DNA from 4 places in the Alteromonas sp. PRIM-21 genome. Region 3 is predicted to be linked to each of the others. Evidence: predicted binding sites of a transcription regulator. Region 3 holds the regulator's gene; each other region holds the start of a gene.

Region 1 (3,174 bases), on a different contig from region 3:
TGTACAGCGTTTTGGTACTGATCCCTAACATTTCTGCGGCTGTGGTTTTATTGCCACTTACTTTTTCTAATGTGGCGTAAATAAGCTCTTTTTCTACATCTTCAATCGTTCTTCCGGCTTGAAGGGCAGGTGTCGTACTCTGCTTTTGCGCAAAAGGAGATTCGATGGTTTTAGGTAGCTCAATCTCACTCTTTTCAGGGTCACTCATAATGGCGGCACGGTGAACAAAGTGTCTTAACTCTCGAACGTTACCAGGCCAGTCGTAGGCTTGAAGCGTTTCTAGCTGATTATCTTCCCATTTAAAATGAGATCCATTGTCTTTATTAAATTCGGCAATAAAGGTTTTCGCTAGAAGCGGAATATCTTCTTTTCGTTCACGTAAAGGTGGAATAGTGATTGGGAAAACGGCCAATCTAAAATAAATATCTTCACGCAACACTTTGCTTTGCGCAATTTCTTCCATTGTTCTGTTTGTTGCAGATACTACGCGACAGTTTACAGGTATAGATTTTGTGCCGCCTACACGAAGCACCACTTTGTTTTCGAGCACACGCAAAAGGTTAGGCTGCATATCGATAGGCATTTCTGTGATTTCATCTAAGAAAAGGGTGCCTCCTTCTGCCTGCTCAAAAACACCCTCTTTACGGCCCACAGCACCGGTGAAGGCACCTTTCTCATGACCGAACAACTCACTACCAATCAATTCTTTAGAAAAGGCGCCACAGTTTGTAGCGATATAAGGACCTTCACTTTCTGAAGCTCTGTGAATAGCAGCTGCGACTACTTCTTTACCAACACCACTTTCACCTAACAGCATGACGTTAGCGCTTGTTTTGCTAACCCTTGAAATGAGTTTATATAACTCCTTCATGACCGTTGACTCGCCAATAAGCAAATCGAAGTGTTTTTCAATTTTCTCTTCTTTAGGTGCTTTTTCTTTTGGCTTTTTACTTAACACAGCCTCGATTTCTTCGCGCTGTATTGGCTTGACAAGGTAGTCTACGGTAGGGCCACACAAGCCTTTGATTACACTTTTAACCGAAGGGTGGCCGGTGATTAAGGTAACACGAGGACGCTTGGGGAGCGCATCAAGTTCATTAAACAGATGAGCGCCGCTACCATCGGGCAACATGAAATCTAACAGTACGTGATCGAATGTTTCTTTCTCTAGCCAGTCGCGGGCTTCGGCCAATGTCGCAGCTGTTAGGACGTCGTGGCCTAAAAACTCAATAATAGTACAAGCTACTTCTGTAAACTCGGCGTCGTCATCAACTAAAAGTACGGTTAGCACGTGGATGTCCCTCTCTATTACTTTCCATTTAAAATATGGAATAAAATCAATGTTATAGTTGTATCATAAAAGGCAAGGAAAAATAACTAGATACCTAGCTATACTGACTCCTTTCCAAGCAATAACTTGTTTAGTTCAGGTAAAACCGAATGAATGTTCAATAAAGTCACATTAATTGTTGTGATTCATCTGTAGAAACGACCGTCTATAATTTTACTTTTTTGATTTAATCTAGAAGATTCTCGGTCTATCAAACACACATTGAGTGTTACCTATTTACATACAACTGCAAAAAGTATTCCCATTTGCTTATAAAGTGTACGTGAGCTTGGCTATGGCACATTTTTCGCACAATTTGTATGTAGAGCAACTTTATTATTGGTGAAAGGAATAGATAAGGTTTACCGAGAATTTGCGTATGGTAGGCCCGCATTTGCTCTCTGAAGTTAGAGGACTACGGCTAAATTTATGTCAAAGGAATTGAAAATGTGGGCAAAAACAGCTGAGAGATCAATGACTTTAACCGAGCTGCTGACAAAAATGCAGCCTCGGGCTAGTCAAGATTTATTTTATTTTGTAGATTTTTGGGAAGTTATGGAAAAGCGGGGCTTTGGCCCAATGCTAGCGCTTCCGTCGTTTATCGCCTGCACCCCTATAGGCGCTATTCCTGGTGTACCTTCTTTAACCGGTGTTACGATTTTACTTATTGCATTGCAAATATTACTCGGTAGCAGGCACCCATGGTTACCTCAAAAAGTGATGGATATACATTGCGATGCTGATCAACTACGCCATATAGTCGAAAAAATAAAACCCTATGCAGCTAGTGTCGACCGCTTTCTCGTTCCCCGTTGTTTTTTTATGAGGCAGCCCGTATTTCGCTCTTTAATTGCTTTAAATTGTGTGGGCTGCGGCTTGGTAATGGTTCCGTTAGAGCTTATTCCCTTTATGGGTCTTATTCCCGCTTTGGCAGTTTTCATTATGGCCGTTGGAATGGCTACTGACGATGGGGCAGTAGCCTTGATAGGTGTAACAATTTCACTGTTTGGATTTGTGTTAGGCTTTCAGCATTTGCCGGCAGTTGTTAGCTAATGCGCGAGCTACACTGAGCATGAATCAAGCATAAAATCTGAGGTAGGTAGGTTCATTGTTTGGTATCTGAGTTCACCCATAAATGCCCGCGCCGCCGGGCCTAAGGTGTCTCCATCTTCAAAAGAAAGATAGAGAAGGGCTTTTCTTAACGCCGCATTGTTATCTAAAGGAAGCGGAACTAGGGTACCGTTTTCTAATTCTTCCTTAATAATTGCTATAGGTAGCCACGCAAATCCCAGTCCCTGAGCAATGATATCTAAAGATGTTCTTACGTGGCTCACTGTCCAACGTTGTTCTGCACCTAACCAACCCACATCTGCCTTGCGCTCTGCAGAAGAGTCACGAACTACAATCTGACGATGAGTTTTGAGGTCTTCTAAGGTTAGGGTTCTGTTTAATTGGTGTAAAGGGTGCTTAGCATGAGCCACCGCGGCGAACTCAATTTCGCATAAGTCTTCGCTAAAGCCATTCGGAAAGACAAAGGGAGAAATGCCCAAATCTACTTTTCCGCTACTTAATAACGCGTTAGCACCGCTAAGCACGGTTTCCTCTATTTCTATACGCAAGAGCGGAAACTCTGCAGAGACTTTAGCAAGTACGTTATACAATAATTCAGAAGGGAAGATAATATCTACAGCTATGCGCAGTGTTGTTTCTGTTCCTACTTTTAAGCTACTTGCTACCGCTTCAAGCTTTTGAGCTTCGTTGAGCAAAAACGAAGCTCGACGGTACATGAGCTCACCTTGTGGAGAAAGCTGTACTTTACGACCAATATTTTCAAATAGTGTTAC
Region 2 (3,174 bases), on a different contig from region 3:
CATAACATTTGAAACAGAACGCCCGCAAAAAGAACTCTACCAATTGCTATCGAAGCACTTAGCTAAAGTTCAGCCGCAAGCCTCAACGTATAATAAACGCTTGTTATCCACCGAGCAGTACGAAGCGCTAGCGAGTTTAAACTCGCTCCCTGCCCAGCAAGCCACGCTGATGCCTGAAACGACCATAATTGTGGTAAAAGGTGACCTAAATTCAGATAACATAGATGTGTTTACTGCCCTAAGGAATAGTGCCCACTACAATGTGAACAGTCTGTTCGAAGAAGAGGAAAATCGCGAGCCATCTCAAGACTCAATTACTCTGGTGCATGGACTCTTGGGTAGCTATCCCGATGCCTTTTGGTATATCAACGCTTCTGACGTCACTGCGTCGATAGAAAAGCTGAAAACAATTAAAAGTGAAGCTGATTACCAAGCTTTGCTCGACGATGTCGGGATGCGCCGAACAAACCCTAATTTTTGGACCTTTAGCGACAAATTGATTCAGTGGTCTAGCAAGCACTACCCTATTGAAGGCGGCCTGCTCGACTATAATCGATTAGAAGATCGCTAAACCTGGCACTCTGCAACGTTTTACGCTTTTCTTTTGCAAAATACCTGTGCTAATGTCCGACCATTGGAAATGAAAGGACATTAGCATTCCATGCCCTATCAAACCGTTGCTTTAATTGGAAAACCTCAGCACGCTGCAACCCATGACAGCTTAAATATTCTTGCCGAATATTTATTAGCCAAAGGATGCAAACTACTAGTTGAGGAAAGTATTGCTGAAGAGCTTGAAACTGAAAACTTCAAAAGCTGTAACCTTGTTACTATTGGTAAAGAGGCTGATCTTGCCGTTGTAGTAGGTGGTGACGGCAGCATGCTTGGTGCCGCGCGTGTACTGGCGCGTTTTGACATCCATGTCGTAGGCGTAAACCGCGGTAATCTTGGCTTTTTAACAGATATCCACCCTGATGATATCGTTCAACAGCTTGACCTTATCTTCAATGGTGAGTGCGTGGTTGAAGAGCGCTTCTTACTTGAAGTCGAAGTTTACCGGCACGAAAAGCTTAAAAGTAACAACTCTGCTGTAAACGAAGTGGTGCTGCACCACGGCAAAGTTGCTCATATGATGGAATTTGAAATTTATATCGATGAGCAATTCGTATTCAGTCAGCGTAGCGACGGTTTGATTGTCGCCACACCGACAGGCTCGACTGCATACTCCCTATCGGCCGGCGGCCCTATTATTATGCCAAAGCTTGATGCACTAACGCTGGTGCCTATGTTTCCTCACACACTGAGCAGTCGCCCCATTGTTGTTGATGCAGACAGTCAGGTATCGATGAAAGTATCAAAAGTAAACAGTGATTCCTTGCAGGTAAGTTGCGATAGTCACATTGTACTACCCGTACTGCCCGGCGATGAAATCCGCATTAACAAGAGCGTAGACAAGCTTCATCTTGTTCATCCCAAGGGTTACAGCTATTTCAACGTACTTCGCAAAAAGCTAGGTTGGGGCAGTAAGCTTTACTAGCCTCATTCCCTATTCATCTTTTCTAATGTGCATTTATTACATTAGCCTGTAGCATTTTCTTAATTGCTACAGGCTTGAAAAATAAAGATTTTTTAATCTTCCCATATTTCTCTATTAAAAACGTGTACTTATAGAACTCTCCGAATTCGGCATACCCGTTGCACCTATCAAAGTAAGTTATTGGCACAGGGCTAGCGAGATTTTGCCCCTTATGATGTTTTACATCGTGCTGATTTATTTACATTCAATAGGAGATATCATGAGTAACACCAATATCAAATTTACAGCCCCAGGAATGGATAACGATGCTGCTGCCAAAACAATTAAGGTATTGGATCAGCGATTGGTTGCACTATTAGATTTACAGTTAACCTTAAAGCACATTCACTGGAACGTGGTAGGCCCAAATTTTATTGGCGTGCATGAAATGCTAGACCCTCAGGTAGATGCAGTACGCGAAATGACCGACACCATTGCCGAACGAATTGCAACGTTAGGTGGCGTACCGAAAGGCACACCGAAAGCCATTGTTGAAGGTCGCAGCTGGAGCGATTATGAACTAGGGAAAGGTTTAGTACTTGACCACCTTAAGGCACTAGACGCTGTTTATGACGGCGTAAATGGTGACCATAGAAAAGCGCTAGAGCTTCTTGGTGAAATTGATCCAGTATCGGAAGATATGATCACAGGCCAGCTGGCAGACTTAGAACAGTTTCAGTGGTTCGTACGCGCACACATTGAATCTGGAAGCGGTGAGTTGCAGCAATAAGCTTTATTGTTGAATTCTAAATAGTTATCTAGGTATTTATAATTCAATTAAAGTTGGAATTCTATAGGAGAGCTTTGGCTCTCCTTTTTGTTGTTTGGTTTTAAAAACCGTTACAGCAGTTAACGTATTGGCCCACAAGCCTTCTTTACGGACAGGCTTTTTGCTATCGAATTTTACATAGATTAGTACTGTATAAATTTTTGTAAAACACGCACTCTCATTAAATTCTTTTCTGCAGGTTACTGATAACCCCACATACCCCTGCGAACATATGACATTGATTTCTCAAACTTTATTAGCTTCCTTGTTAATTTTAGCGTAATTTTTTCACGACTTAACTTTACACAGCCAAAATACTGTATATATTATCAGTTACTGTATATATCATCATGTTCAACTTATTCGAGTGTGGTTATGTTAGCGCATCTTTCTATTTCTAATTTTGCTGTTGTAAAACAATTATCGGTTCAACTGGAAAACGGGCTTACTGCAATAACCGGTGAAACCGGCGCAGGTAAATCAATTGCTATTGATGCGTTAAGCTTGTGCTTGGGTGAACGTGCCGACGCAAATGCTGTGCGTAAAGGAAGTACGAAAGCTGAAATCATCGCACACTTTTCTTTGAGCAGTAACGCATTAGCTAAAGCTTTTCTCGATGACCATGAACTCACCTCAGACGAGGATGAAAACAGCTGCTTTATTCGCAGGGTTATTTCTAAAGAAGGTCGTTCAAAAGCGTTTATCAATGGTATTCCCGCTTCGCTTCAGCAGTTAAAAGGCTTAGGCCAGTATTTGTTAGCCATTCACGGTCAAAACACACACCTGCAACTGTTGAAAGAAGACCATCAAAGAGACCTGGTTGACGGTT
Region 3 (3,174 bases):
ACCACTGATTATGATCAGCTTCACCTAAACTCTCCCTTATATTCTGGTTTCATCGCATACGCGTTGTTGAATAAAGCGCCTATCTATAATGTATAGGCTCTTATGGCTTAACTTAATGCAGAAATAATCTCGTCGCTGGTTGTTGCGCGGCGTATTGTTTTAATTGTTTCTTTGTCACTGAGCTTACCGGCTACGGTAGCCAGTGTTTGAAGGTGTCCTTCGGTTTGCTCTTCGGGAACGAGTAGCGCAAAAAATATGTCTACGGGCTTTTCATCTAGGGCATCAAAGTTGATAGCTGGTGTGCTTGTAACAACAATTGCTATTACCTTCTCAAGGCCAGCCAGGCGACCGTGAGGCAGTGCTATGCCGTTGCCAATACCCGTGCTACCCATACGTTCTCGAGCCATTAAGCTATTTAAAACCGTTGCCTGGTCAATGTTATCATTTTGCTTGGCAGCGATATCAGCGATGATCTCAAGAATTCGCTTTTTACTATTACACTGAACCGCACACTCGGTGCGGTCCAGACTTACGATGGCTTGTATATCCATGCTTAATTAACTACTAATGTTTTTTCAGTTTTTCCTTATGCTTGATTACCTGCCGGTCGAGTTTATCAACCATGCTGTCAATCGCCGCATACATGTCGGTATTTTCTGAGGATGCGAATACTTCAGCGCCACTTAAATGAACAGTCGCTTCGGCTTTTTGATTTAATTTTTCAACGTTCAGGATGACATGCACATTAGAAATGTGATCAAAGTGACGTTCAAGTTTGCTGAACTTCGTATCGACATAATTACGCAAAGAGTCGGTGATTTCGACATGATGACCAGTAAGGTTGATTTGCATATTTCGTCTTCCTTATATATTTAAGCCCGGTTAGATAAGGCTTTTGCGTTGGTTCGACGGCGGGATCGATAACGATTCCCGGTATTTTGCTATTGTTCGCCGAGCGACTTTTATGCCTTGCTCGGCCAACAACGAAGCAATCTTGCTATCACTTAGGGGCTTGCTAGGATTTTCCGCAGCCACTAACTTCTTGATCAATGCACGAATCGCTGTAGATGAACATTCACCACCTGACTCAGTTGCTACGTGGCTTGAGAAGAAATACTTCAATTCGAAGATACCACGAGGCGTATGCATATACTTTTGCGTTGTCACACGGGAAATAGTCGATTCGTGCATATCTACCATTTCTGCGACATCATTTAGCACCATTGGTTTCATCATTTCCGGGCCGTGCTCAAAAAAGCCCATTTGCTGCTGCACAATACAATTTGCGACCTTCATTAAGGTATCGTTACGAGATTCAAGGCTCTTTATGAACCACTTGGCCTCTTGCATGTGTGAGCGGATGAATTGTGAATCGCTACTGTTCTTAGCACGGCGACTCATTGCTGCGTACTGTTGATTTACGCTTAATTTCGGCAGACTGTCGGGGTTTAGCTCAACCACCCAACGGCCATTTTTCTTGGTTACTGAGACATCAGGAATAACGTACTCAGGCTCTTTAGTAACTAAAGCACTACCTGGACGAGGATTCAAGGTTTGAAGTAAACGCATTGCTTCGCGCAGCTGATCTTCTTTTAATCGGCTCTTACGCATTAGGGTGCGGTAGTCTTTACTGCTCAGTAAATCTGAATATTCCTCAATAAGCTGCTTCGCTTCAGCAAGCCACGGTGTGTCTTCTGAAAACTGGCGCAATTGCACCATAAGACATTCTTGAGGGGTACGAGAACCTGAACCAATGGGGTCGAACATTTGAATGCGCTTAAGTACACATTCTATTTCGTCCATTTCGATAGGCTCTTCAAGATCATCATCGTTGACCGCTTCTAAGATATCGTCAAGAGTAACGGTCAAATAACCTGATTCGTCAATCGAATCGATGATTGCAGTAGCAATGGCGCGGTCAGTATCCGAAAAATGAGTGAGCCGCATTTGCCAAAGCAAGTGCTCTTGGATGTCTTCAGTGGTCTCACCTTGGAATATTTGTTCATCATCATTAGATGGACCAGGTGCAGGCGCAGAAGAAGCGGAATAATACTCATCCCAAGTGCTGTCGATAGGTAGCTCATCGGGAAGGTCATTCTTCTCCAGTGCATCTCCTGCTTCTAGCGTGTCGCTTGATGCAGAAGCTGTCGCTTCAGCAGCGCTATTGTCACTATCGACATTGTTCTTTTCTACTTGTGGCTCGTCGCTACCTTCTTCCACTTCTAAAAGCGGATTAGAGTCGAGCGCTTCTTGAATCTCTTGCTGAAGATCAAGCGTAGAAAGCTGCAGCAGCTTAATGGCCTGCTGCAGCTGAGGTGTCATTGTAAGTTGTTGGCTAAATTTTAGCTGTAAAGATGGTTTCATCTACGTCTTATTTAAATGCTCTAAATTAAATATACCAGAGCGAAACTGAAAAATGACAATTCGGTTACACTAACTATAGCCTGAATTGTTCGCCTAGGTATACGTCCCTTACTTTTTGATTACTTAAAACCTGTTCCGCAGTTCCTTGCGCAATAAGCTCGCCATGACTCACAATGTACGCTTTTTCGCAAACATCCAATGTTTCGCGTACGTTATGGTCCGTGATAAGGATACCAATACCCCTATCTCGCAGATGCTGTATTATCTTCTTTATATCATTAACTGATATTGGATCAACACCGGCAAATGGTTCGTCTAACAAAATAAATTGTGGTTTTGCTGCCAGAGCTCGAGCAATCTCTACGCGACGCCGTTCTCCCCCTGACAAACTCATCCCCGTACTATTACGTATATGGTTGATATTAAATTCATCAAGTAGGGCATCTGCTTCTTCTTCTTGCTGTTGTGAATTTAAATCTTTACGGGTCTGCAAAATGGCCATGATATTTTCATGTACCGTAAGCTTTCTAAATATTGATGCCTCTTGCGGGAGGTAGCCTATACCGCGGCGTGCGCGCTCATGCATTGGCTGGTGAGTAAGCTCATTATCATCAATTTCGATCTTGCCTTTGTCTAAGTTGACCAAGCCTACAATCATGTAAAAAGTAGTGGTCTTACCAGCGCCATTAGGGCCGAGAAGCCCAACAATTTGACCGGTAGACACTGAAAGGCTTACATCGCGAACAACCTGTCGCGATTTATACGATTTAGCAAGGTTTTTAGCGCTCAAAGTTGCCATTGCTATTCATT
Region 4 (3,174 bases), on a different contig from region 3:
ACGACGATCAGCTAGAAACACTTAAACATATTTTAGAACAGCCGGTTGAAAGTAACTTAATTGCCATCCCCGTTAAAGTTGCTATGGCAGTAATCGAGTGTCCTCAAGACGCCTCTTCTTCTGAAGAGCTATTTAGAAAGATGAATATAGTGACCGATGAGGCTATTCATAGTGATAGCTGGTGTGTGCGGTATCGGACCGATTTAGAAGATAGATATAATCGCAGGCTTGCTATAACAACGGAATTGAAGCGCTCGCTTGTGAGCCAGCAAAACGAACTGTCTATGGTCTACCAGCCCAAGGTTGATTTGCAAACGATGAAAGTTTGCAGCATGGAGGCGTTGATCCGCTGGAACAATAGCGCGCTTGGTTTTGTGCCGCCTGATGAATTCATCACTATTGCCGAGCAAGCAGGGTTAATAGAGCAAGTAACAACCTGGGTAATGCAGCAAACCATTACCGACTTATCTTACTTTAGGTCGAAGGGTTATCGGTTTACCGTTGCCATGAACCTGTCGACGCAAGACATTCAAAACAAAGTGTTACTCAGCAAGCTTGTGGCTCTGCTTACGAAAGAGGGGCTATCACCAGAATCTCTAGAGCTTGAAATAACCGAAAGTGATTTAGTTGCTGATGCATCACTTGCGATTGAAAACCTTAACGAATTAACTGCTAGAGGCTTTCACTTCGCGATTGACGATTTTGGTACTGGCTATTCGTCACTGGCCTATTTAAAGAACTTACCTGTTAAAACGATTAAAATAGACAAAAGCTTTATTCTTTCTCTGGCTAGCGATGAGAACGATCAACAAATTGTTCATACTGTGCTTAGTCTGGCGAATGTCTTTAATTTGAAAGTGGTTGCTGAGGGTGTAGAAGATTTAGCTTCCCTTGAAATTTTGAAGGAGTGGGGATGCGATATTGCACAAGGTTATTACATTAGCCGCCCGCTAAATCGTTCAGATCTTGATGATTGGCTTCAAAATACGCCTTTCGGTGAATAGCTTTTTTATAAGGAAAAGTTTATTTTTTAAGTATACGCAATGCAGTTTGCTCGGTATTTATATACAGCAAGGTAACGTATGTACGTTCCAGTTACTCGGCATTGTTCATGCGACTTGGCATTGTTAATGCAAAAAATAACATCGAGACGTGTAAAAACGCTCTATAGGCCTAATTTTATCGCTACGTGTGAGTATTTTGCCTACTGAGTTGTGAAATTACTTCAAAAACAAGGAATTTATTATGGACATCATTCGTATACTTTTATCAATTTTACTTCCACCACTAGGCGTATTTTTACAAGTTGGCTTGGGTGCGCATTTTTGGATTAATATCCTACTGACCATCCTTGGTTATTTTCCAGGTGTTATCCACGCAATTTATATCATTGCCAAAAAGTAGGTGATGTCACTTGCTATACTGCGCGAGTAACAATGTAATAAGTGTTGTAAAGCAGTAACGAAACAAACAAAAGCCAGCGTTTTAAGCTGGCTTTTTTCATGCAACACTAAAAGAAAAGAGAAGCGCCTAATGGCGCTTCAGCTATTTTAACTAGGCTGTCAGTTTTTCTTCATCTAGCTCTTGTTTCATTTCTTTTTTATATTCATCGGCTAGCTGAGTTTTCTGACGTTCATTTAGAACACTGCCAGCAACTTGGAAAAACTCCTGCTCTTCATCGGCAAGGTGATGCTCTACTTTTTCCTGTAGATTCTTTAAATGACGTAGCCAGGCCGGTGAACTCATGTCAGTTTCGTCAAGTTTCTCAAGTAGCTCGTCAATTTCATGGTGTTCCGCGATACCGTGACGCGTTAAATCTACCGTCGAATCTTTCTCTAACAGGTGAGTGTAAAAATGGCGCTCTTCTGCAATAGCATGACTTTCAAGCTGTGTTTTTAACTCTTCAAAGTATTCACGACGTGCCGCAGTATTACCGCTGGTCTCAGCTAAGATCTTAAGCAGTAAACGTTGTTTTTCGTGGTCTTGACGAAGTGCTTCAAAAATTTTCATGGGAAGTTCCTTTTGCAAATTTAAAAGTGAATGACACTTCTAGTAATGCGATTTTTATTCCAAGAATCTTATGTATATAACTTTATGAATTTATTTGTTTTATTACTCTTACTGATAAAAAGAAGACCAGTTTTGTTAAAGGAGGAGAGCAAAATTTACACTGAGGTTGCCGATAAATTCACAGCGGCTTTACCGTAAACTTATCGACAATTTTATTATGAAGATGAGGTTATACGCCTTGTGCAACCATGGCATCAGCAAGTCGCCTGAACGCTGCAATGTTAGCGCCCTTCATGTAATTTACGTATTTGGAATCACCACCGTTAGCCTTTCCTTCATCTAGACAACGTTGATGTATACTCTCCATAATAGAATAAAGTTGGTCATCTAACGTACTAGCATCCCGTTGATTGAACATAGCGTTTTGGCTCATTTCTAAGCCAGATAAAGCAACACCGCCAGCGTTTGATGCTTTACCTGGAACATAAACGATTTTAGCGTCTAAAAAGCGTGATTGCGCTTCATTCGTACACGGCATATTCGCTCCTTCTAAAACCATTTGGCAACCATTATCCAGTAATGCTTTTGCGTCATCTTCAAGCAGCTCATTTTGAGTTGCACAGGGCAGGGCAATATCACACTTTAAATGCCAAGGTTTTTTATCAGGTACCCACTTACCCATGTTTTCGTCAGCCATATCTGCAAGAATATTATTACGGTTAGCGTGATTCTCTATTGCCCATTCAAGCGCAGTATCAGTTAACCCATCTTCATTATGTAAAAGCCCTCGGCTATTAGAAAGGGAAATGACCTTTCCGCCTTTTTCTACCGCTTTAAGTGCGCCATGAAGTGCTACATTGCCCGCGCCAGAAACTGCTATAGTTTGGCCTTCTATTTTTGAACCTCGGTGCTGGCAGACGGCTTCTAAAAAGTAGATTAAGCCAAAGCCTGTCGCTTCTGTGCGTACATAACTGCCGCCAAATTCAAGCCCTTTACCTGTTAATACACCTTCAAACTTATTATTTAACCTGCGGTATTCGCCATAGAGATAACCTATTTCACGGGCCCCAACATTAATATCACCGGCTGGAACGTCGGTATTGGCGCCTATGTGTCGCTGTAGTTCACGCATAAATGCTTGGCAAAACAACATGATGTCTCGGT

What was found. Region 3 encodes sigma-54, which starts transcription at its own class of promoters, with help from an activator protein. Its sites were predicted from a motif close to GTTGGCACGNNNNTNGNNT; they were not measured.
Region 1: IW644_RS13695 (exopolysaccharide biosynthesis protein) is a predicted target of sigma-54. The motif match lies at 1,625-1,643, and genes of this name have one in related genera.
Region 2: dps (DNA starvation/stationary phase protection protein Dps) is a predicted target of sigma-54. The motif match lies at 1,717-1,735, and genes of this name have one in related genera.
Region 4: IW644_RS04350 (hemerythrin domain-containing protein) is a predicted target of sigma-54. The motif match lies at 2,056-2,074, and genes of this name have one in related genera.

The regions. Positions count from the first base shown of each region.
Region 1 is NZ_JADOEK010000009.1:133,759-136,932, reverse strand. Features, by position in the region: gene IW644_RS13700 (sigma-54-dependent transcriptional regulator) at 1-1,291, opposite strand, end outside; gene IW644_RS13695 (exopolysaccharide biosynthesis protein) at 1,778-2,383, shown strand; gene IW644_RS13690 (LysR family transcriptional regulator) at 2,392-3,174, opposite strand, start outside.
Region 2 is NZ_JADOEK010000001.1:487,360-490,533, reverse strand. Features, by position in the region: gene IW644_RS02150 (fatty acid cis/trans isomerase) at 1-571, shown strand, start outside; gene nadK (NAD(+) kinase) at 662-1,537, shown strand; gene dps (DNA starvation/stationary phase protection protein Dps) at 1,797-2,306, shown strand; gene recN (DNA repair protein RecN) at 2,721-3,174, shown strand, end outside.
Region 3 is NZ_JADOEK010000004.1:237,838-241,011, forward strand. Features, by position in the region: gene rapZ (RNase adapter RapZ) at 1-24, opposite strand, end outside; gene ptsN (PTS IIA-like nitrogen regulatory protein PtsN) at 108-551, opposite strand; gene hpf (ribosome hibernation promoting factor) at 565-852, opposite strand; gene IW644_RS08825 (RNA polymerase factor sigma-54) at 883-2,364, opposite strand; gene lptB (LPS export ABC transporter ATP-binding protein) at 2,438-3,163, opposite strand; gene lptA (lipopolysaccharide transport periplasmic protein LptA) at 3,166-3,174, opposite strand, start outside.
Region 4 is NZ_JADOEK010000001.1:1,013,320-1,016,493, forward strand. Features, by position in the region: gene IW644_RS04340 (GGDEF domain-containing protein) at 1-1,004, shown strand, start outside; gene IW644_RS04345 (YqaE/Pmp3 family membrane protein) at 1,246-1,404, shown strand; gene IW644_RS04350 (hemerythrin domain-containing protein) at 1,555-2,010, opposite strand; gene gdhA (NADP-specific glutamate dehydrogenase) at 2,240-3,174, opposite strand, start outside.